Linked DNA regions of Halorhodospira halophila. The protein of the gene in region 2 interacts with the protein of the main gene of each other region in a pairwise test. Links are inferred from orthologs where the notes say so. Each region holds a gene or a part of one and is shown on either strand. Other genes may lie near its edges. The genes, in order: mrdA and CCR79_RS11965.

The links.
Region 1: the proteins of CCR79_RS11965 (region 2) and mrdA interact in binary tests that used the Escherichia coli proteins (3 or more experiments, as listed by UniProt). The link is inferred for Halorhodospira halophila from one-to-one orthologs.

The regions. Positions count from the first base shown.
Region 1 is NZ_NHSN01000016.1:180,965-197,862, reverse strand. Bases 6,736-9,721 are described here. They hold mrdA (penicillin-binding protein 2), read right to left. Parts: upstream 9,199-9,721; coding sequence 7,273-9,198; downstream 6,736-7,272. Other genes in these bases: mreD (rod shape-determining protein MreD), read right to left, coding at 9,235-9,693; rodA (rod shape-determining protein RodA), read right to left, coding at 6,736-7,276. Also shown: CCR79_RS05965 (M14 family metallopeptidase), read left to right, coding at 1-808; lipoyl(octanoyl) transferase LipB, read right to left, coding at 1,042-1,695; CCR79_RS05955 (YbeD family protein), read right to left, coding at 1,708-1,974; CCR79_RS05950 (D-amino acid aminotransferase), read right to left, coding at 1,971-2,837; CCR79_RS05945 (D-alanyl-D-alanine carboxypeptidase family protein), read right to left, coding at 2,841-4,019; CCR79_RS05940 (septal ring lytic transglycosylase RlpA family protein), read right to left, coding at 4,094-5,146; mltB (lytic murein transglycosylase B), read right to left, coding at 5,143-6,129; more of rodA, read right to left, coding at 6,146-6,735; rod shape-determining protein MreC, read right to left, coding at 9,723-10,610; CCR79_RS05910 (rod shape-determining protein), read right to left, coding at 10,696-11,739; Asp-tRNA(Asn)/Glu-tRNA(Gln) amidotransferase subunit GatC, read left to right, coding at 11,859-12,146; Asp-tRNA(Asn)/Glu-tRNA(Gln) amidotransferase subunit GatA, read left to right, coding at 12,163-13,617; Asp-tRNA(Asn)/Glu-tRNA(Gln) amidotransferase subunit GatB, read left to right, coding at 13,698-15,137; CCR79_RS05890 (Hsp33 family molecular chaperone HslO), read left to right, coding at 15,134-16,024; CCR79_RS05885 (molybdopterin-synthase adenylyltransferase MoeB), read right to left, coding at 16,032-16,775; prmC (peptide chain release factor N(5)-glutamine methyltransferase), read right to left, coding at 16,772-16,898. UniProt on the Escherichia coli protein: Catalyzes cross-linking of the peptidoglycan cell wall. Responsible for the determination of the rod shape of the cell. Is probably required for lateral peptidoglycan synthesis and maintenance of the correct diameter during lateral and centripetal growth.
Region 2 is NZ_NHSN01000031.1:92-3,952, reverse strand. Bases 484-3,566 are described here. They hold CCR79_RS11965 (penicillin-binding protein 1A), read left to right. Parts: upstream 484-860; coding sequence 861-3,272; downstream 3,273-3,566. Other genes in these bases: CCR79_RS11960 (hypothetical protein), read left to right, coding at 3,313-3,566. Also shown: more of CCR79_RS11960, read left to right, coding at 3,567-3,861. UniProt on the Escherichia coli protein: Cell wall formation. Synthesis of cross-linked peptidoglycan from the lipid intermediates.

The DNA.
Region 1 (16,898 bases), on a different replicon or contig from region 2:
GCTGTTCATCGGCAATGTGCGTGCAGCCCGGCACGGCGTCCGCCGTCTCCCCGAACAGCCCGACTACAATCGGGTGTGGCCGGGGACGAGCCTGCCCGACAGCCCGGAACAGCACCTCGCCGCCGAGGTGGTGGCCCGCGTACGCTCGCGGGGCTGTTTCGCCAGCATCGATGTGCACAACAACACCGGGCTGAACCCGCACTACGGCTGCGTTAATCGCCTCGAGGGGCCGTATCTTCAGCTCGCTGCGCTGTTCTCGCGCACGGTGGTCTACTTCACGCGGCCTCAAGGGGTACAGTCGCTGGCCATGGCCCGGCTGGCGCCGGCGGTCACCGTGGAGTGCGGGCAGCCGGGCAGCCCCGGGGCGGCGGATCACGCCGCCGAACTGATCTCCAGCGCGCTACACCTCTCCCGCCTGCCCCAGGGGGTGCCCGCGGATATCTCGGTCTATCACACGGTGGCTGCGGTGCGGATTCCGGAGCAGTGCAGCTTCGGTTTCGGCGAGGCGCGCGGGGCGGATCTACAGCTGATGGACGATCTGGAGCGGTGCAATTTCCGTGATCTGCCCGAGGGGACCGTGTTCGCCCGGGTTGCGCCGGAGTCCCGGGCGTTCTTCACGGTGGAGGACAATGACGGGCGCGAGGCGGCGGCGGAGTTTTTCCAGCGCGATGGTGAGACGATCCGCCTGCGCCGTCCGGCGATGCCGGCCATGCTCGCCTGCAATACGACGGCCATCCGTCAGGATGTACTCTGCTACCTGATGGAGCCGGTCCGCCTGGGCACACCGCCGGCGGCTGAGCCCGCCTGAGGGTGCAGCGGCGCGCCCCCCTGGGGCGGGCGCATTGAGCGCACCGAGCAGCGCACCCCGCTCGGGGGATCAGCGCGAACCGGGGAAGGTTCGCGCTGATCAGCGAGGTTTTGTCCGAGCGGCGCGACAGCGCCGCGAGTTAAGCGAGCGGCCCCGAGCGGGGGAGCAGCGCAGGGTACCCCGCAGGGGTGCGCTCGTTAGCGCCCGCCCCAGGGGGGCGCGCCGCTGTACCCTCAGGCGGGCTCTTGGCGGGGTTCGCGGGAGGCGGCGTCGATGGCCTGCAGCAGATAGATGCCCAGTTCCACCTCGAGCCGGTCCAGCGACGTGGTGATGCCCAGGTCACGCAGCCGCGTCGTGGGCAGACCGGCATGGCCGCAGGGGTTGATGCGCTGGAAGGGGTTTAGGTCGTTGCTGACGTTCAGCGACAGCCCGTGATAGCTGCAGCCCCGGCGGACCCGGATCCCCAGCGCGGCTACCTTGGCCCCCTCCACGTAGACCCCCGGGGCGTCCTCACGGCGGCCTGAGGGGACCCCGTAGGCGGCGAGCAGCGAGATGACCGCCTGCTCCAGGGCGTGGACCAGGGTGCGTACCCCCAGGTTCCAGCGCCGCAGGTCGAGTAGGGGGTAGGCAACCAGTTGCCCCGGACCGTGCCAGGTGACCTGGCCGCCGCGGTCGGTGCGCACCACCGGCGTCTCGCCGGCATCGAGGATGTGCTCCGCGCGGCCCGCCTGGCCCAGGGTGTAGACCGGCGGGTGCTGGAGCAGCCAGAGCTCATCGGCCGTCGCGGCGCTGCGCTCGTCGGTGAAGGTGCGCATGGCGGACCAGGTGGCCTCGTAAGGCTGCTCACCCAGGTAGCGGGTATGGATGTGTTCGAGGGCGCAGGGCAAAAGGGCGGCCTCCTAGAGGGTCACCATGATGGCGTCATCGGCATTGAGCTCGCGGTAGAGCCCCTCGAGCTGGTCGCGGCTGTGGGCCTCGATGGTCACCGTTACCGACACATAGCGGCCGGTGCGGCTGCCGGTGGTGCGCACCTCGAGGATCGTAGCGTGGCCGGCGGCGATGCGCTCGACGCGCGTGGCCAGGTCGGCGCCGGCGTGTCCCATGGCCTTGACCCCGATCCGGCAGGGGAACTCCAGGGGCGTATTGTCGGCGTTGAATTCGCTCATGGCTGCCTCCCGCGGGCGGTTGCCTCACGCAGTCGGGTGAACCAGCCCCGCATGGCCGCGAACACCGGCCCGGGGCTGCCGTTGCCCACCGGGTCTCCGTCGATGCGCAGCACCGGGGCGACCTCCTTGGTGGCGCTCGACAGCCAGACTTCGTCCGCCGACCGCAGTTCGTCCAGGCCGATCGGGCGACACCGAAAGGGTAGCCCGTGCTGCTCGGCCAGCTCGAGGATTACTTCCCGCGTGATCCCGGGGAGCAGGCCGGGGTGAAGCGCCGGTGTCGCCAGCTCGCCGTCGCGGACGAGGAAGACCGTGCTCGCCGCACCCTCGGTGATCTGTCCATCGCGGTGCAGGATGGCCTCGTCGGCGCCGGCGGCGATGGCCTCCTGGCGCAGCAGCACATTGGGCAGTAGGGCTACCGCCTTGATGTCGCAGCGGGCCCAGCGCAGGTCCTCGCGCAGGGTGGCGTGCAGCCCGTCGGCAAAGGCACCGGCCGCCGGCAGCGGTGAGCTCATGACAAAGACGGTCGGCTCGCTGCGCCCGGGGAACTCGTGGGTGCGCCGCTCGGGGCAGCCCCGGGTGACCTGGAGGTAGAGCGACTGATCGCCGCCGCCGTTAGCCCGGCAGACCTGCTCGAAGACCTCCGTCCAGCCCCTTGCGGAGAGCGGATCGGCCAAGTCGATGGCCGCCAGTGAGTTGGCCAGCCGCCGCAGGTGCGCATCGAGCCGGAAGGGCACGCCACCGTAGCAGGGGATCACCTCGTAGACCCCGTCGCCGAAAAGAAAGCCGCGATCCAGGGGCGAGATCCGCGCCGAGGCGAGCGCCATCAGCTCGCCGTTGAGGTAGCAGGTCGCCGGATTGCCCATCGGCTACTCGAACTGCAGCCAGACCTGGTCGATCATGCGGCGCCAGAGGCCCCCCTCTTCGACGTCCTCCATGGCGATCAGCGGCTCCTCGTGGATCACGCTGCCGGCAAGCTCGATCTTCAGCGTGCCAATCTCCGTGCCAGCCGCCACCGGGGCGCGGATCTGGCCGTCGACGCTTACCGAGGCGGTGAGGTTGTCGTACTCTTGGCGGGGGATGGTCACGTAGAGATCGTCCGGGATGCCCAGGGCCACGGAGTCGACCTCGCCCATCCAGGCGCGCGCCTCGGTCAGCTGCTCGCCGGCGCTGTAGAGGCGGTGGGTCTCGAAGAAGCGGAAGCCGTAGTTGAGTAGCTGCAGGCTCTGCTGGGCCCGCGCATCCTCGCTTTCGGTACCGAGGACCACGGAGATCAGGCGCATGCCCCCGCGCTCGGCGGAGGTGACCAGGTTGTAGCCGGCGGAGCTGGTGTAGCCGGTCTTCAGCCCGTCGACGGTCTCGTCGCGCCAGAGCAGGCGGTTGCGGTTGTGCTGGTTGATCCCCGCGTACTCGAAGGAGCGCTGCGAGTACCAGTCGTAGAACTCGGGGAAGTCGTCGATCATGGCCCGGGCCAGGCGCGCCGTGTCCCTGGCCGTGGTGCGCATCTGCTCATGGGGCATGCCCGTGGCGTTGGTGTAACGGGTGTTCTCCATGCCCAGGCGGCTGGCGTACTGGTTCATGACCTGGGCGAAGGTGTCCTCGTCCCCGGCCACGTGCTCGGCCAGCGCCACGGCGGCGTCGTTGCCGGATTGCACGATCAGCCCCTGCAGCAGCTCGGCCACGGTGACTTCGTTGCCGACCTCCAGGAACATCCGCGATCCGCTGGAGCGCCAGGCGTTCTCGCTGACGGTAACCTTGTCCTCGAGTCCGATGTGCCCGTCAGCGAGCTCCTCGAAGACCACGTAGGCGGTCATGATCTTGGCCAGACTGGCCGGCTCCCAGCTCTCCTCGGGGTCGCGGTGGGCGAGGATGTAGCCGCTGTGCATGTCGACGAGCAGGTGGCTCGGTGCGCCGATGCTCGGCGGCGATGGCGTGGGGACCGATTCGACGATGGGCGTACCCCAGCGGTCGTCGGCGGTGGCAATGGGAAGGAGCCCGGCGGTCAGCAGGGTGGGGACGAGCAGTCGTAGGAGGGTTCGTCTCATCATCGGAATGGCGGCGGTCTCGACGGATGGCACAACGAGCTCTCATTGTAACGCGTTTGCGGGTGGGGGCGGGGGGGTTACGGGGTGATGCGGTAGTGATCGATCCCCGCCTCCTCCAGGGTCCGTTCTAGGCGGTCCACGTCGGCGAGGTTCTCCAGCGGCCCCAGGCGAACGCGGTGCAGCGGCCCCTCGGCCCCATCGATCTCCTCGACGGCCACTTCGGCTTCCGGGTCCAGTTCGCGAATCCGGGTCCGCATTCGCTCGGCGTTCTCGCGCTGGCCGAACACGCCGGTCTGCAGATGGATGGCGATCGGCTGGATCGCCCCGGCCTCGTCCAGCAGGCGGTCGGCGGTGCGCACCTGGACCGTTGCCGGGATGCCGGCGGAGGCGGGCGTGTCGCCGGAGTCGTTTTCGTCCTCGCGCTCCTCCCGTGCAGTGATCAGCTCCTCGATGGGATCGGGCTCGCGTTCATCGTCGACGCCGAAGGTCTCCACCGCCGGCGCATCGCCGACCTCGGCATCCGTGTTGTCGGCCTTGTCCCGCGGCGGATCGTCCGGGGTCACCACGCGGATCTTGACCGGGGCCGTGCCTTGATCGGCCACGTCCAGGCGCACCGCGGCGGCATAAGACAGATCCAGGATGCGCTCGTCGGGGTCGACGAAGGGGCCCCGGTCGTTGACCTTGACCACCGCCCGGCGGTCGTTTTCCAGGTTGGTGACCTCCACCCAGGTGGGCAGCGGAAGCTCGCGGTGGGCGGCGGTCATGGCGTACATGTCGTAGGGGGTGCCGCTGGAGGTGCGCCGGCCGTGGAACTTGGTCCCGTACCAGGAGGCGCGCCCGCGCTGGGTGAAGCCCTCGGCCTCTTCCCGGCTCATGGTGTGGTAGGTCTCGCCGAAGACCTCGTACTGGTCGGGATTGCCGTAGCGGCTCGGCGGCACGTCCTGCGGTACGGCGTCGGGCAGGCGGGCGAGTTCCTCGGGGTCGCGATCCGAGGGCCCGTCGGTGGCAACCCGTTCGGCCGGGTCCTCATCCGGACGGGGCGGTGGCAGGTCGCGCTCCGGGGCGGCGCAGCCGGCGATCAGTGCTACGCCGCTGGCCGTAGTGAGCAGCACTGTGGCAAGCGGCCTCACTCGGGTTGCCCCCCGGCAATGGCCTCGGCCAGCTGGTGGACGGCCATGGCGTAGAGGGCGCTGTGGTTGTAACGGGTCAGGACGTAGAAGTTCTGCAGCGTCAGCCACAGCTGCGGGCCGCTTTCGCCCTCGAGTTCGATGAGCGCCGCCGGGGTGTCGCCGTCGAGCGACTCCGGCACCTCGACCCCCAGCGCCTCCAGCTCGGCGACGGTCTTTCGGGCGGGCACGGGGCGGTTGGTGTCGGCCAGCGCCTGCTGCCAGTCTGCGCCCTCGGCCTCCACCCGGCGGGCTACCGGCGCGCCGGGCTCCCAGCCGTGCCGGGCCAGGTAGTGGGCGGCGCTGCCGGCGGCATCCGCCGGGTTGTCGATCAGGTCGCGGCGCCCGTCGCCGTCCTGATCCACGGCGTAGGCGCGGTAGCTCGACGGGATGAACTGCGCCTTACCCAGGGCGCCGGCGTAGGAGCCGGTGGGCTCCGTGGGGTCCCACTCGTTCTCGTGGCTGAGCAGCAGGTAGGCCTCCAGTTCGTCGCGGAAGAAGCCCGCGCGCGGGTGATCGGAGAAGCCCAGGGTGGCCAGGGCGTCGAGGACCCGGTGGTCGCCGCGGCGTTGGCCGTAGTAGCTCTCCACGCCCAGGATGGCCAGGATCACCGACTCGGGGACGCCGTGCTCGTCGCTGACCGCGGCGAGCATCTCCCGGTGCTCGGATCCGTAGTCGCGGCCGGCAGCAATGCGCTCCTCGGTGAGGAAGATCCCGCGGTACTCGTGCCAGGGGAGTCCTTCGGCCGGGGCGGCGATGCGCTCGAGCACCCGCTCATCGTGCTCGGCGGCGGCGAGCACCGCGCGCAGGTGCTCGGCGTCCAGGTCGTGGCGCTCGGCCACTTGATCGGCGAAACGCTCGCGCTCGGTGGTGGTGGCGGTGGCAGTGCCGAGCAGCGCACTGGCGCACAGCAGTGCCACGGTGGCGTGACGGAGGCGTGGGTTCATGACCGGCTGTGGGCCCTCACGACCAGAGACGACGGTGGGTGTGGATAGCCATGAGAATACCGAAAGCCGCCATGATGGTCACCAGCGAGGATCCCCCGTAACTAACCAGCGGCAGGGGCAGGCCGACCACCGGCAGCAGCCCGGAGACCATCCCGGCGTTGACCAGCACGTAGATAAAGAAGGTCAGCGAGATGCTGCCGGCCAGCAAGCGGCTGAAGTTGTCCTGAGCCCGGGCGGCGATGTAGAGGCCGCGGCCGACGATGATCAGGTAGACGGTCAGCAACTGTGCTACGCCCATCAGGCCGAACTCCTCGGCCACCACCGCCAGCACGAAGTCGGTGTGGCGTTCAGGAATGAACTCCAGGTGCGCCTGGGAGCCGTTGAGCCAGCCCTTGCCGAACAGCCCGCCGGAGCCGATGGCGATCTTCGACTGGATGATGTGGTAGCCCGCGCCGAGGGGGTCGTTCTCGGGGTTGAGGAAGGTCAATACCCGGGCGCGCTGGTAGTCGTGCATGACGAAGAACCACAGCAGCGGCGCTGTGGCGCCGGCCAGCGCAGCGCCGCTGAGGATCCACCGCCAGCCCAGGCCGGCCAGGAAGAGGATGAAGAACCCCGAGGCGGCCACTAGCACCGCGGTGCCCAGATCCGGCTGGACGGCGATCATCCCCGCCGGCACGCCGATCAGTACCAGGGCCAGCATCACGCGCCGTGGGCGGGGCGGGATGTCGTGATCGGCCAGTAGCCAGGCAAGCATCAACGGTAGGGTCAGCTTCATCAGCTCGGCCGGCTGGAAGCGCATGAAGCCGAGGTCGATCCAGCGCTGCGCCCCCTGGCCGATCGCGCCCATGACCATCACTGCGGCCAGCAGTGCCATGCCGGCTCCGAAGACCCACGGTGCCCAGCGGCGCAGGGTGCGCGGCGGGATCTGGGCACACGCGAACAGGGCCAGGAAGCCGAAGGAGACGCGGATGACCTGGTTCTGGGTCTGTGCCCAGTCCTCGCCGAAGGCGCTGTATAGGACTGCCACGCCGAAGGCGGCGACAGCGGCCAACGCGGTCAGCAGCACCCCGTCGAGGTGTAGTCGCGACTGCAGGAACGAGAGCCGGACACCAACCCCCTGGCTGCCGGGCAGGGCGCTTGTGCTCATGGCATCAGCTCCATCGGGGCCTCTTCCTCGTCCTCGACCTCGCTCTCGTCGATGCGGCCGGTCTCCAGGTCCTCGAGGAAGGTGTGGTCGTCCACGAGCCAGGCGTCGGTGACCGCGCGCGCCACCGGCGCCGCCGCGGCGCCGCCGCCGCCCTCGGCGTTCTCGACCACCACGACCACAGCGATCTCCGGATCCTCCGCTGGCGCGAAACCGATGAACAGGGCGTGACTGCGCAGATGCTCGGGGATCTCCTCCTCGTCGTCGTCCTCGCGGCTCTCGGTGACCTGCGCGGTACCGGTCTTGCCGGCCAGGCTGTAGTCCAGATCGTCGCCGATCAGCCGCGCCGTGCCGCGGGGGTGCTCGACGGCGGCTCGCATGGCCTCGGTAGTGAGCTCCCAGTGCTCCGGGTCGTTCAGCTCGATGCGTTCCTGGGGGGTGCTAGCGGCGGTTCGCGACTCGTGTCCCGCTTCGCCATCGCGGATCGTCTGGACCAGGCGCGGTTCGACGATGCGTCCCTGGTTCGCCAGGATGGCGGTGGCCCGGGCCAGCTGCATGGGCGTGGTGCTGAAGTAGCCCAGGCCGATGCCGGTAATCACGGTCTCGCCGTGGTACCAGCCGCCGCCCAGGGCACGGCGCTTCCAGTCGCGGTTGGGGAGGATCCCGCTGCGTTCGCCGGAGGTGTCCACCCGGGTCGGCGAGCCGAAGCCGAAGGGCTCCAGGAACTCGGACATCCGGTCGATGCCCAGGCGGAAGGCGGTATCGTAGAAGAAGACATTGCAGGATTCGGCGATAGCCTTGATGTAGTCGGTCTCACCGTGGCCCCAGTCTCGCCAGCAGCGAAAGGGTTCGTCGCGGCCCTCCACGTGGTAGGCGCCGTCACAGTGGATCTCGGTGTCGGGGCGGATCACGTCGTGCTCCAGCGCGGCTAGCCCCACGAAGGGCTTGATGGTGGACGCTGGTGGGTACAGCCCGCGTATCGGTCGGTTGATTAGCGGCTGCCAGCCGGTGTCCTCCAGTTCTTGGAAGTGCTCGCCGCTCATGCCGCGGACGAACATGTTGGGGTCGTAGTGAGGCCGGCTGGCCATGGCAAGCAGCTCTCCGGTATTCGGATCCATAGCGACCACTGCGCCGCGTTGTTCGCCCAGGGCGCGCTCGGCTACTTCCTGGAGATCGATGTCCAGGGTAAGGATCAAATCCTCCCCGGAGCGCGGTGGGCGGCGGTCGAGGGTGCGCAACACCCGGCCGGCGGCGTTGGTCTCGACACGCTCGACGCCGACCTCGCCGTGGAGGACTTGCTCGAAGGCGTGCTCCACGCCGCTTTTGCCGATGTGATTGGTGCCCCGGTAGGCGGGGCGGTCGATATGGCGTAGATCCTGCGCTGTGATACGCCCGACGTAGCCGACGGCGTGGCTGCCGGTGTAGCCCTTGGGGTAGTGGCGTACCAGCCGGGCGTCCACCTCGAGCCCCGGGAGGCGGTGGCGGTGAACGGCCAGCTTGGCCACCTCTTCCTCGTCCAGTCGGGTGCGCAGAGGGATGGCCTCGAAATGGCGCGAGTTGTTCAGGCGGTTGAGGAAGCGCTCGCGCTGGGCCTCAGTGATCTCGATGATCTCGCCGACCTCGTCGAGCATGGTGTCGATGTCCGGGACGCGCTCCGGGGTGGCCACCAGCTGGTAGGAGGGGCGATTCTCAGCGAGGACGGTTCCGTTGCGATCGAGGATCTGACCCCGGCTTGGGGGGATCGGATTCACCTTGATGCGGTTCTCCTGGGACAGGGTGGCGTAGTGGTGGTGATCCACGACCTGCAGGCGCACCATCTGCGTCATCAGCCCGGTCACGACCAGGATACACAGCACGCCGGCCGCGATGATCCGTCGCCGGATCCGGTGCGCATCCTGTTGCTGATCGCGGATGGAAAGGCTCACCAGATACCCCGCTGCTCGCCGTACGCTCTCCGGGTGTTACTGCACCTGGAAACGGCGCCGCACCCCCCTCATGATGTGGAAGATCAGCGGCCAGATGGTGGCGCCGATCAGGATCGCTGCCCAGGCTTGCCAGTCCGGGGCTGGTCGGCCGATGATGCCGTTGATCCAGAAGATCACCAGCTGGGCGATGAGCAGTAGCCCGAGCACCACCACCGCCTGTTGCCAGATGGGCACCAGGCGCAGGTGCTGGTGCAGGCGCAGGGCCAGGAAGGCGATCAGTGCAAAAGCCAGCGCGTGCTGGCCCAGCAGGGTCCCCAGCAGGGCGTCCTGGAATAGACCGGCGAGCCACCCCACGCCCACCCCGACCCGCTCAGGCAGCGCCAGACTCCAGTAGAGCAGGATCAGCGCCGTCCACTCCGGGCGGAACTCCTGCGCCCAGCCCGGCATGGGTACGATGGTCAGCATCAGGGCGATGATGAAGCTGAGCAGGATCACCCCGCCCCCATTGCGTGGCCGATGACCCGTCAAGACTCGTCCTCGCTCTTGTCGTCGGCGGCCCCGGCGTCGTCCTCGGCGCCGGGCGTATCCGGGTCGTCGGCCACGGAGACCAGCAGCAGCTTGCGGCTGCGGTCGAGTTCCGCGGCCGGCCGGGCGGTCACCCGCGCGAAGGGCTCGCCGGCCTCCACCTCCACCGAGGTGACCTCGGCGACCGGGTAGCCGCGTGGGAAGGCGCCGCCAAGCCCGGAGGCGGTGAGCAGATCACCCTCGCGGATGTCGGCGTTGCCCGGCACGTTGGCCAGCTCCAGTCGCTGCGGGTCGCCGCTGCCCAGAGCCACGGTGCGCAGCCCGTTGCGATGGTTCTCCACCGGGATGGCGTGGCTTGGGTCGGAGATCAGCCGCACGCTGGCCGAGCGGGGTCCGACCCGGTCCACCTGGCCCATGACCCCGTTGGCATCCAGGACCGGCTGGCCGACGAACACCCCCTGACTGGCACCGCGGTCGATCTCGACCAGGTGGGTGTGGGGGTCGAGCTCGACGCGCATCAGCTCGGCGATGGCCACCTCGGTCTCGAGCCGTTCCGAGGAGCCGAGCAGCTCGCGCAGGCGCTCGTTCTCCCGCTCCAGGGCCTGCATGCGCTGGAGCCGCTCCTGGTACGCCAGGTGCCGGTCGCGCAGCTGGCGGTTTTCCTCCATGATCTGATGGCGTGTGGCCAGCCGCTCGGAGACCCGTTCCGCGATGGAGAAGGGGGCGTCGACGACGAACCGCAGCGGATACACCACCCCGGAGACGGTCTCGCGGACCGGCTCGACGAGGTGCTCGCGGTGGTCCAGGCTCATGAGCAGGATCGAGACCGTGGCCAGCAGCACCAGGCGCACGGTGGCCGACGGACCCTGTGTGAATAACGGCTTAATGGTTCACCGAGCCTCGCAGCGTCAGCTTGCGGAGCCTGCCAGTCTAACGCAGGCCCCACCCGGGTTTGCAGCTGCGGTGGTTCGTCTATTCGCTGACGAACAGATCGGCGCCCCGTTCGTCCATGAGCTCCAGGGCCCGGCCACCGCCACGGGCGACACAGGTCAGCGGCTCGTCGGCGACGACCACCGGCAGCCCGGTCTCCTCCATGATCAGCCGGTCGAGGTTGCGCAGCAGCGCACCGCCGCCAGTGATCACGATACCGCGCTCGGCCACGTCGGCGCCGAGTTCCGGCGGCGTCTGTTCCAGAGCGGTCTTGAGCGCCGAGACGATCCCGGACAGCGGCTCCTGGAGCGCCTCGAGGATCTCATTGGAGTTCAGGGTGAAGCTGCGCGGCACGCCCTGCGCCAGGTTGCGGCCGCGGACCTCGATCTCGTTGACCTCGGTATCGGGGAAAGCGGTACCGATCTCCTGTTTGATGCGCTCGGCGGTGGCTTCTCCGATGAGGATCCCGTAGTTGCGACGGACGTAGTTGACGATGGCTTCGTCGAAGCGATCGCCGCCGAGGCGGACCGAGGCGGAGTAGACGATGCCGTTGAGCGAGAGCACCGCGACCTCCGAGGTGCCTCCGCCGACATCGAGCACCATCGAGCCGCTGGCCTCGTCGACGGGCATATTGGCGCCGATGGCCGCCGCCATCGGTTCCTCGATCAGGTGCACCTCGCGGGCCCCGGCGCCGGCTGCCGACTCGCGGATGGCGCGCCGCTCGACCTGGGTCGAGCCGCACGGCACGCAGACGAGCACCCGCGGGCTGGGCTTGAAGAAGCGGGCCTCATGCACTTTCTTGATAAAGTGCTGGAGCATCTTCTCGGTCACCGTGAAGTCGGCGATGACGCCGTCCTTCAGGGGGCGGATGGCGCGGATCGTCCCCGGGGTGCGGCCGAGCATGCGCTTGGCCTCGGCGCCCACTGCGGCGATGCGCTTGCTGCCGCCGTCGCGATCCTGCTGGATGGCGACCACCGACGGCTCGCTCAGGACGATGCCCTGACCGCGCAGGTAGATCAGCGTGTTGGCCGTGCCAAGATCGATGGATAGATCGTTGGAGAAGAGTCCGCGGATACCCTTAAACATGCCCAGCGTTCCTAAGGTCGAAGGTGGCTCAATCTAGCAGTGCCCCGGGGTTTGGGCAAGCTCGGGGCTATGGTAGGTTTTACGGCTGCTATCGCGCCAGTTATGGGGAGAAAGGCTCTATGGCCATCGAGGCAGATGAGGTGCAGCAGATCGCGCACCTGGCCCGCATCCGGATCGACGACGGGGCGGTTTCCGGGTACGCCCGCGACCTGACGGGGATCCTGGAGTTCGTCGAGCAGATGGCAAGCGTCGATACCGAGGGCGTCGAGCCTATGGCCCACCCTTGGGATGCCACGCAGCGCCTGCGCCCGGACGAGGTCACCGAGCCCAACCTGCGCGATCACTATCAGTCCGGGGCGCCAGCCGTCGAGGCCGGCCTGTACCTCGTCCCCCGCGTCGTCGAGTAACGGAAGCCGAACACCCATGCACCAGAAGACCGTTGCCGAGATCTCCGCGGCGTTGCACGCCGGAGAAGTCTCCAGCCGTGAACTCACCGATGCCCTGCTCAAGCGCATCGAGACGTACGACCCCGGGCTCAACAGCCTGATCACCGTCACCGCCGAGCAGGCCCGAGCTGCCGCGGACGCCGCCGACGCCCGGCTGCGCGCCGGCGAGGCCGGGCCACTGACCGGCGTGCCGCTGGTCCACAAGGACATCTTCTGTACCGACGGGGTGGCGACCACCTGCGGCTCGCGCATGCTTGAGCCGTTTCGTGCGCCGTACGACGCCACCGTGGTGCGGCGTCTGGCCGAGGCCGGCGTGGTCATGCTCGGCAAAGCCAACATGGACGAGTTCGCCATGGGGTCGTCCAACGAGACCAGCTACTTCGGTCCGGTGCGCAACCCCTGGGACCTGGACGCGGTCCCCGGCGGCTCCTCCGGCGGCTCGGCCGCCGCTGTGGCGGCGCGCCTGGCCCCGGCTGCCACGGGGACCGACACCGGCGGCTCGATCCGGCAGCCGGCGGCACTCTCCGGGATCTGCGGACTCAAGCCCACCTACGGCCGCGTTTCGCGCTACGGCATGGTGGCCTTCGCCTCCAGCCTCGATCAGGCCGGGCCGTTCGCACGCACTGCCGAGGACCTGGCGCTGCTGCTTGGTCCGATGGCCGGCCTGGACGAGCGCGACTCGACCAGCGTCGACCATGTGGTGCCCGACTACAGCGAGTCGCTCAACCGCTCAATCAAGGGGCTGCGCATCGGCGTACCGCGGGAGTTCTTCGGCGAGGGGCTCGATCCCGACGTCCGCTCCCGGGTCGAGGCCTCCCTGCAGGTGCTTGAGGGCGAGGGCGCCGAACTCGTCGAGGTGCAGCTGCCCAACATGGAGCTGGCCCTGCCGGCCTACTACGTCATCGCGCCGGCCGAGGCCTCGTCCAACCTGGCGCGCTTTGACGGCGTGCGTTTCGGCCACCGTTGCGCTGACCCGCAGGATCTGGAGGATCTCTACAAGCGCAGCCGTGCCGAGGGCTTCGGCGACGAGGTCCAGCGCCGCATTCTGGTTGGCACCTACGCGCTGTCCGCCGGCTATTACGACGCCTACTACCGCAAGGCGCAGCAGATCCGCCGCCTGGTGGCGGACGACTTCCGCCAGGCGCTGGAGCAGGTCGACGTGCTGGCCGGCCCCACCTCGCCGACCCCGGCCTTCGATCTGGGCGAGCGCGCCGATGACCCGGTGCAGATGTATCTCTCCGACATCTACACCCTCGGGGTGAACCTCGCCGGCCTGCCCGGCCTGTCGGTCCCCGCCGGCTTCTCGCGCGGCCGGCCCGTGGGGCTGCAGCTGATCGGCGGCTACTTCGACGAAGCCCGGCTGCTGAACGTCGGGCACAAGTACCAACAGGTTACGGACTGGCACAAGCAGGTCCCTGAAGGGTTCGAGTAGATGCGGGGCGACCCCGGATACCCTGGAACCAACGCCCGCGTCCGCTCGACGCGCCCAAAGCCTACGGAGCGACCGCACCCATGAAGTGGGAAACCGTCATCGGTCTCGAGATCCACGCGCAGCTCGCGACCCGCACCAAGATCTTCTCCGGCGCGCCGACCGCCTACGGCGCCGAGCCGAACACCCAGGCCTGTCCGGTGGACCTCGGCATGCCCGGGGTGCTGCCAGTGCTCAACCGCGAGGTGGTGCGCATGGCCATCAAGTTCGGCCTGGCCGTCGGGGCGCGCATCGCGCCGCGGTCGGTCTTTGCGCGCAAGAACTACTTCTACCCCGATCTGCCCAAGGGTTATCAGATCTCGCAGTACGACCTGCCCATCGTCGAGGGTGGTCAGCTGGACATCGAACTCGAGGACGGCGTCGGCAAGCGCATCGGCATCACCCGTGCCCACCTCGAGGAGGATGCCGGCAAGTCCCTGCATGAGGATTTCCACGGCATGACCGGGGTGGATCTCAACCGCGCGGGGACGCCGCTGATGGAGATCGTCTCGGAACCGGATCTGCGCTCGCCGGCCGAGGCCGCCGCCTACATGAAGAAGCTCCACGCCCTGGTGCGCTACCTGGAGATCTGCGACGGCAACATGCAGGAAGGCTCCTTCCGCTGCGACGCCAACGTCTCGGTGCGTCCGGCCGGGCAGCAAGCCTTCGGCACCCGCGCCGAACTCAAGAACCTCAACTCCTTCCGCTTCGTCGAGCGGGCCCTCGAGTACGAAGTCGAGCGGCAGATCGATCTGCTCGAGTCCGGCGGTGAAGTCGTCCAGGAAACCCGCCTCTACGACGTCGACAAGGGCGTCACCCGCTCCATGCGCACCAAGGAGGAGGCCAACGACTACCGCTACTTCCCGGAGCCGGACCTGCTCCCCGTGGAGGTGGACTCGGCGCTGGTCGAAGAGGTGCGCGAGACCCTGCCCGAACTGCCGGACGAGAAGCGCCGGCGCTTCGAGGAGGAGTACGGCCTGCCGGCCTACGACGCCGGCGTGCTGACCGCCACCCGGGACATGGCCGATTACTTCGAGCACGCGGTCAGCGAGTCCGGCGGCTTCGCCAAGCGCACTGCCAACCTGCTGATGAGCGAGCTGCTCGCCTACCTCAACAAGGATGGTCGGGAGATCGGCGACTCGCCGGTCACCCCGGAGATGCTCGGCAAGCTGGTGGCCCGGGTCGAGGACGAGACCCTCTCGAGCCGTGGCGCCAAGGATGTCTTCGAGGCCATGTGGGCCGGCGAGGGCGAGCCGGACGAGGTGATCGAGAGTAAGGGCCTCAAGCAGGTCACCGACACCTCGGCCATCGAGGCCCTAGTCGACGAGGCCATCGCCAACAACCCGAAGCAGCTCGAGCAGTACCGTGCGGGCAAGGAGAAGCTCTTCGGCTTCTTCGTCGGGCAGGTCATGAAGGCCTCCGGCGGCAAGGCCAACCCGCAGCAGGTCAACGAGCTACTCAAGAGAAAGCTGGACGGATCGTGAGCGACGCCAGTCAACGCTTCATCTTCGAGAACGCGGACGTACGCGGCGAGATCGTGCAGCTGGATCAGGTGTTCGCCGCCGTTCGTGAGCACCACGACTACCCGCCGGCGGTGGCGCGTCTACTCGGCGAAGCCATGGCTGCGGCGGCGCTGATGTGTGCCACCATCCGCTCCGACGGTGTGCTCAGCCTCCAGGTCGAGGGGGGCGAGGGCGCGGCGGTGTCCATGCTGCTGGCCCAGGTGGACGCCTCCGACGGGACCCTCCGCGGAACCGCCCGTTACGAGGGCGAACCCGCCCGCGGCGGCCTCGCCGAGCTGTGCGCCGGCGGCCGCCTGGCCATCACCATCGAGCCGGAGGAGGGACAGCGCTATCAGGGCGTAGTCGGCATCGATGACGGTGGTCTGGCGGCCACGCTGGAAGCCTACTTCCGGGATTCCGAGCAGCTGCCCACCCGCTTGCACCTGGCCTGCGACGGCCGGCGGGCCGGTGGGCTGCTGCACCAGCGGCTGCCCGCCAGTGGCGGCACGCAGCCCACCGAGGCGGATCCCGACGCCTGGGATCGCATCGGCTACCTGGCCGAGACGCTGACCGATCGCGAGCTGCTCGAGCGGCCGGCGCACGACGTCCTGCACCGGCTTTTCCATCAGGAGACCGTGCGCGTCTTCGAGCCGCGCACGCTCGCCTTCCGGTGTCGCTGCTCGGCCGGCCGCATCGCCTCCATCCTCCGCGGTCTCGGCCGCGAGGAGGTCGAGCAGGTGCTCGCCGAGGAGGGTGTGGTCGAGGTGCGCTGCCAGTTCTGCGGCGCCACCTACAGCTACGACCGGGTCGATGTGGCGCAGGTGCTCAGCGACGCCAACGCTGCCCCGGGCAGCGATAGCTACCACTGACTGGGGTCTACGCCGCGTCGGCGCAGACCGGGCAGTGGGGGTCGGCGTTCACGGTCAGTGTGCGCAGGCGCATGCGCAGGGCGTCGATCAGCAGCAGGCGGCCGAAGAGGGGGTCGCCGGCGCCGGAGAGGATCTTGATCGCCTCCACCGCCTCGAGGGTCCCTGCCACGCCGGGCAGGGGGCCGAGCACCCCGCTTTCGCTGCAGGTCAGCTGCGGTTCATCCCCTTCGGCGTAGATGCAGCGGTAGCAGGGTCGTCCGCCGGGGCGGAAGGCGGTGACCTGCAACTCCCAACGGATCACCGCGGCACTGACCAGCGGCCGCTGTGCCGCCACGCAGGCGGCGTTGAGGGCGAAGCGGGTGGCGAAGTTGTCGGTGGCGTCGATGACCACGTCGGCAGCGGCCACCTCAGCGCTCAGGCGCCCGCCCTCGAGGTGCTCCTGCAGCGGCGAGAGGGTGATCTCCGGGTTGCGAGCGGCGACGGCCCGCGCCGCTGAGGTCGCTTTGGGCTGGCCGATGGCGTCGTGGCGGTGGGCGATCTGGCGCTGCAGGTTGGACAGGTCCACGGTGTCGTCATCGGCGATGCGCAGTTCGCCCACCCCGGCGGCCCCGAGGTAGAGGGCCAGCGGCGAGCCCAGCCCGCCGGCGCCCACGATCAGCGCCCGGCTGCCGGCCAGGCGCTGCTGCCCGGCAATATCGAGCTCCGGCAGCATGATCTGCCGGCTGTAGCGCAGCAGCTGCTCGTCGTTCACGGTCGTCTCCCCAGCGTCAGTCGCTCGAGTCCGGCCAGGTCGCGCTCGGTGCGCACCTGTTCCAGCCCGGCGGCGGCGAACAGCCCGCGCACGGCCTCGCCCTGGGCAGCGCCGTGCTCGAGC
Region 2 (3,861 bases):
GTCGGCGTGGTCGCCGGCTCCGGGGACGAGCGTACTGCCCCAGTGGGCGTGGGCCGCCACCCCCGCCAGGCCGGCGGCCAGCGCAGCGCCGGCGGCGGTGCGCAGGGCGTGCCCGTTGTCGCGGGCGTTCGGGTCCCGCGCGTGGAGCAGGTTGTCCGGCCCCGGGCAGCGGGCCACCTCGGCCAGGGCCCGGGTCAGTCGGGCTGCCGGGGTGTCTGGCAACGGGGCCGGTGGCGTCCCGGTTGCCCGGGCCAGGGCATCGCGGCTGGTGAGCAGCGCCACCGGCCGCAGGCCAGACTCGTACAGCAGCGCGCGGGCGGCGTTCAGGTCGGTGTGTCGAGCGGCGAGCAGGCGCGGCCGCCGGCGCTCGTCGCCGAGGCAGTAACGCCAGGCGGAGGCCGGTGCAGGCAGGGCGCGGCGGACGTGCAGGCGCAGCACGGCGCGGTGCTCGGAGCGGCGCAGCCCGTCGGGCAGGCGGAGCCGATGGCGCTGCACGCGGCTCTCGGGCACGGCCATCGCGACCCGCGGCCGGCCAGCGTCGAGCCGGCGGCAGGCCGCGCGCAACGCCTCCCGTCGGCCCTCCGCGCCCGTGCCACGGACGGGTTCCGCGGTGTAGGCGTAGTGGCTACGGCGCCGCAGGCAGACGTGCACGGTTCGTCCGGCCACGGCGACGCCGAGCGTCGCGGTGCTGGGCAGGGGCATCCCGTCTCCTCCCTGAGACGCTGGTTCCCGAGCCGCCGCCACCGGTCCCTGGTGCGCGGCGAAGAGCATCCCCCCACTATAAGGCGGGAACTCGCCCGTTCAAGAGGTGGTCAGTATACTGCCTACAGAGTTTGCCAAGGCGCCTGCGCCCCGTCCCCATGAAGCGATTCCTGCGTACCCTTCTCTACACCACCGTCGCCCTGGTCGGTGTCGGCGCTGTCCTGGCCGCGGCGGCCGTGGCCTACGCCGTGTTCGTGCTCGCCCCGCAGCTGCCGGATGCCGAGTCGCTGCGCGACGTGCGCTTCCAGCAGCCGCTGCGTGTCGTCAGCGCCGAGGGTGAGCTCATCGCCGAGTACGGCGAGCAGCGGCGCCAGCCGGAGGATATCGACGATCTCCCCACCGATCTGCTGCTGGCGTTCATCGCCGCCGAGGACGACCGCTTCTACGAACACCCCGGGGTGGATTACCAGGGCCTTGCGCGTGCGGTCGGCCACGTGGTCCGCGAGCGTTCCTTCGGGCCCGGTGGTTCCACCATCACCATGCAGCTCGCGCGGAACTTCTTCCTTTCGCGCGAGGTGACCATCCTGCGCAAGGTCAACGAGATCCTCCTGGCGCTGCAGATCGAGCGGACGCTGTCCAAGGAGGAGATCCTCGAGCTCTACCTCAACAAGATCTACCTGGGCCATCGCGCCTACGGCGTGGCGGCGGCCGCGCAGGTCTACTACGGCAAGGACCCCGACGAGCTCGATCTGGCCCAGATGGCGATGATCGCCGGCCTGCCGAAGGCGCCCTCGGTAGCCAACCCCATCCGCAATCCGCAGCGGGCGCTCCAGCGGCGTGCCTACGTTCTCGGCCGGATGCTCAACGAGGGCTTCATCAGCCCGGAGCGCTATCAGGAGGCCATGGCTGCGCCGATCACCGCCGATTTGCACGCCCCGCGCAGCCGCGTGGACGCTCGCTACGTCGGTGAGATGGTGCGCCGGACCATGACCGAGCGCTACGGGCCCGAGGAGGCCTACACCGGTGGCTACACGGTCTACACCACCATCGAGAAGGACCGTCAGGACGCCGCCAACCGGGCCCTGCGCAGCGGCCTCCGCGATTACGACCGGCGCCACGGCTACCGGGGGCCGGAGGGCAGCGTTGAAGCGGAGCTGGTTGGCGATCCGGCGGCCATGGAGGAGGCACTGACCGCCCACCCGCCCTTCGGAGGCCTGCAGGCGGCCGTGGTGCTCGCCGTGGAGCCCGAGGCGGCGTGGGTCTGGCCGCGTGGCGGGCGCGTGCTACAGGTCGACTTCGAGACCATGGAGTGGGCGCGCCCCTACCGGGATGCCAACCGGCGCGGTCCCGCCCCGGAGGAGGCGGGCGACGTGGTGGAGGTCGGCGATATCGTGCGTGTCGCGCCGCGGGGCGAGGGGCGCGGTGCCCTCAGCGCCGTCCCCGATGTCTCCGGCGCGCTGGTGGCCCAGGACCCGATGGATGGCCGGGTGCGGGCGCTTGCCGGCGGCTTCGACTTCCGGCTCAGTTCCTTCAACCGGGCGGTGCAGGCGCGGCGGCAGACCGGTTCGGTGTTCAAGCCGTTCATCTACTCGGCGGCCCTCGAGAACGGCTACACGCCGGCCACCCTGGTCAACGATGCGCCGGTGGTCTTCCGGGACGATGCCCTAGAGAGCTACTGGCGGCCGGGCAACTACTCGGGCCGTTTCTACGGCCCCACCCGGCTGCGCGAGGCGCTGGTCTTCTCCCGCAACCTGGTCTCGATCCGGGTGCTGCGCGACGTCGGCATCGACCCGACCATCGCTCACGCCGCCCGCATCGGCTTCCCGGCGGAGAGCCTGCCGCGGGATCTCTCCCTGGCCCTGGGCAGCAACAGCGCCACCCCGCTGCAGATCTCCAGTGCCTTTGCGGCCTTTGCCAACGGCGGGTACCGCGTCATCCCCAATGTCATCGAGCGCGTCGAGGACGGCGCCGGCGAGGTGGTCTTCCGGCCGGATTTCCCGGAGGCGTGCGAGCTGTGTCGCGACGACCTGCCCATGGCCTCGGTCCCGGGCGAACGCATCGGCCTGTTCGATTTGCCGCCGCAGGCCGAGCGTGTCCTGCCCGAAGACAACGCATGGCTGATCAGCGACATGCTCTCCGATGTGGTGGAGCGCGGTACCGGCCGAGGGGCCCGGCGGGTGCTCGACCGCGAGGATCTGGCCGGCAAGACCGGCACCACCAACGACCTGCGCGATGCCTGGTTCGTGGGCTACAACCAGGACCTAGTGGCCACGGCGTGGATCGGCTTCGACGACCAGCGCAGCCTGGGCCGGGGCGAGACCGGCGCCACGGCCGCGCTGCCGATCTGGGCGCGGTTCATGTCGGTAGCCCTCGACGGGGTCGAGGAGCGCTCCGTTCCGCGCCCGGACGGTCTGGTCACGGTGCGCATCGATCCGGAGTCCGGGCGCGCGACGAGCTCCGAGAACCCAGAGGCAATTTTCGAGACCTTCCGCGAGGAGACCGTTCCGGTCCGCGAGGACCGCGATCGCCGGCAACGCGACGGCGAGCATTCGGAGCGGCAGCTCTTCTAGGCGGACGGCACCAGCAGACGGCCGGAGCAGGGGGGAAGCCATGGGACGCAGAAGTGCCAACCACCAGCGCGATCAGCGCATGCGGCTGAGCCTGATACGCGAGGCAGCGCGGCTGATGGCCGAGGACGGCGTACGTGATTACTACGCCGCCAAGCGCAAAGCGGCGGAGCGCCTGGGCGCCAGCGACACCCGTAACCTCCCCGGTAATCAGGAGATCCAGGAGGCGCTGCTGGAGTACCACGCCGTCTTCGGTGGCGAGGAGCACGAGGCCGCGCTGCGCCATCTGCGCCGGCGTGCCCTGGAGGCGATGGATTTCTTCGCCGACTTCCGCCCGCGGCTGGTGGGGCCGGTGCTCGCCGGAACCGCCGACGCCGAGTCGCCGGTGCAGCTGCACGTCTTCGCCGATACCCCCGAGACGGTTCTGATGTTCCTCATGGACCGGCGCATCCCCTTCGAGTCCGATGAGCGGCGCCTGCGCTTCGGCCGCGACGGGTGGTCCATCCAGCCGATGTTCCGCTTCCTGGCCGGAGATACCGAGGTGGAGCTGACCGTTTTCTCGGAGGCCGGCCTGCGCGAGCCGCCCCGCAGC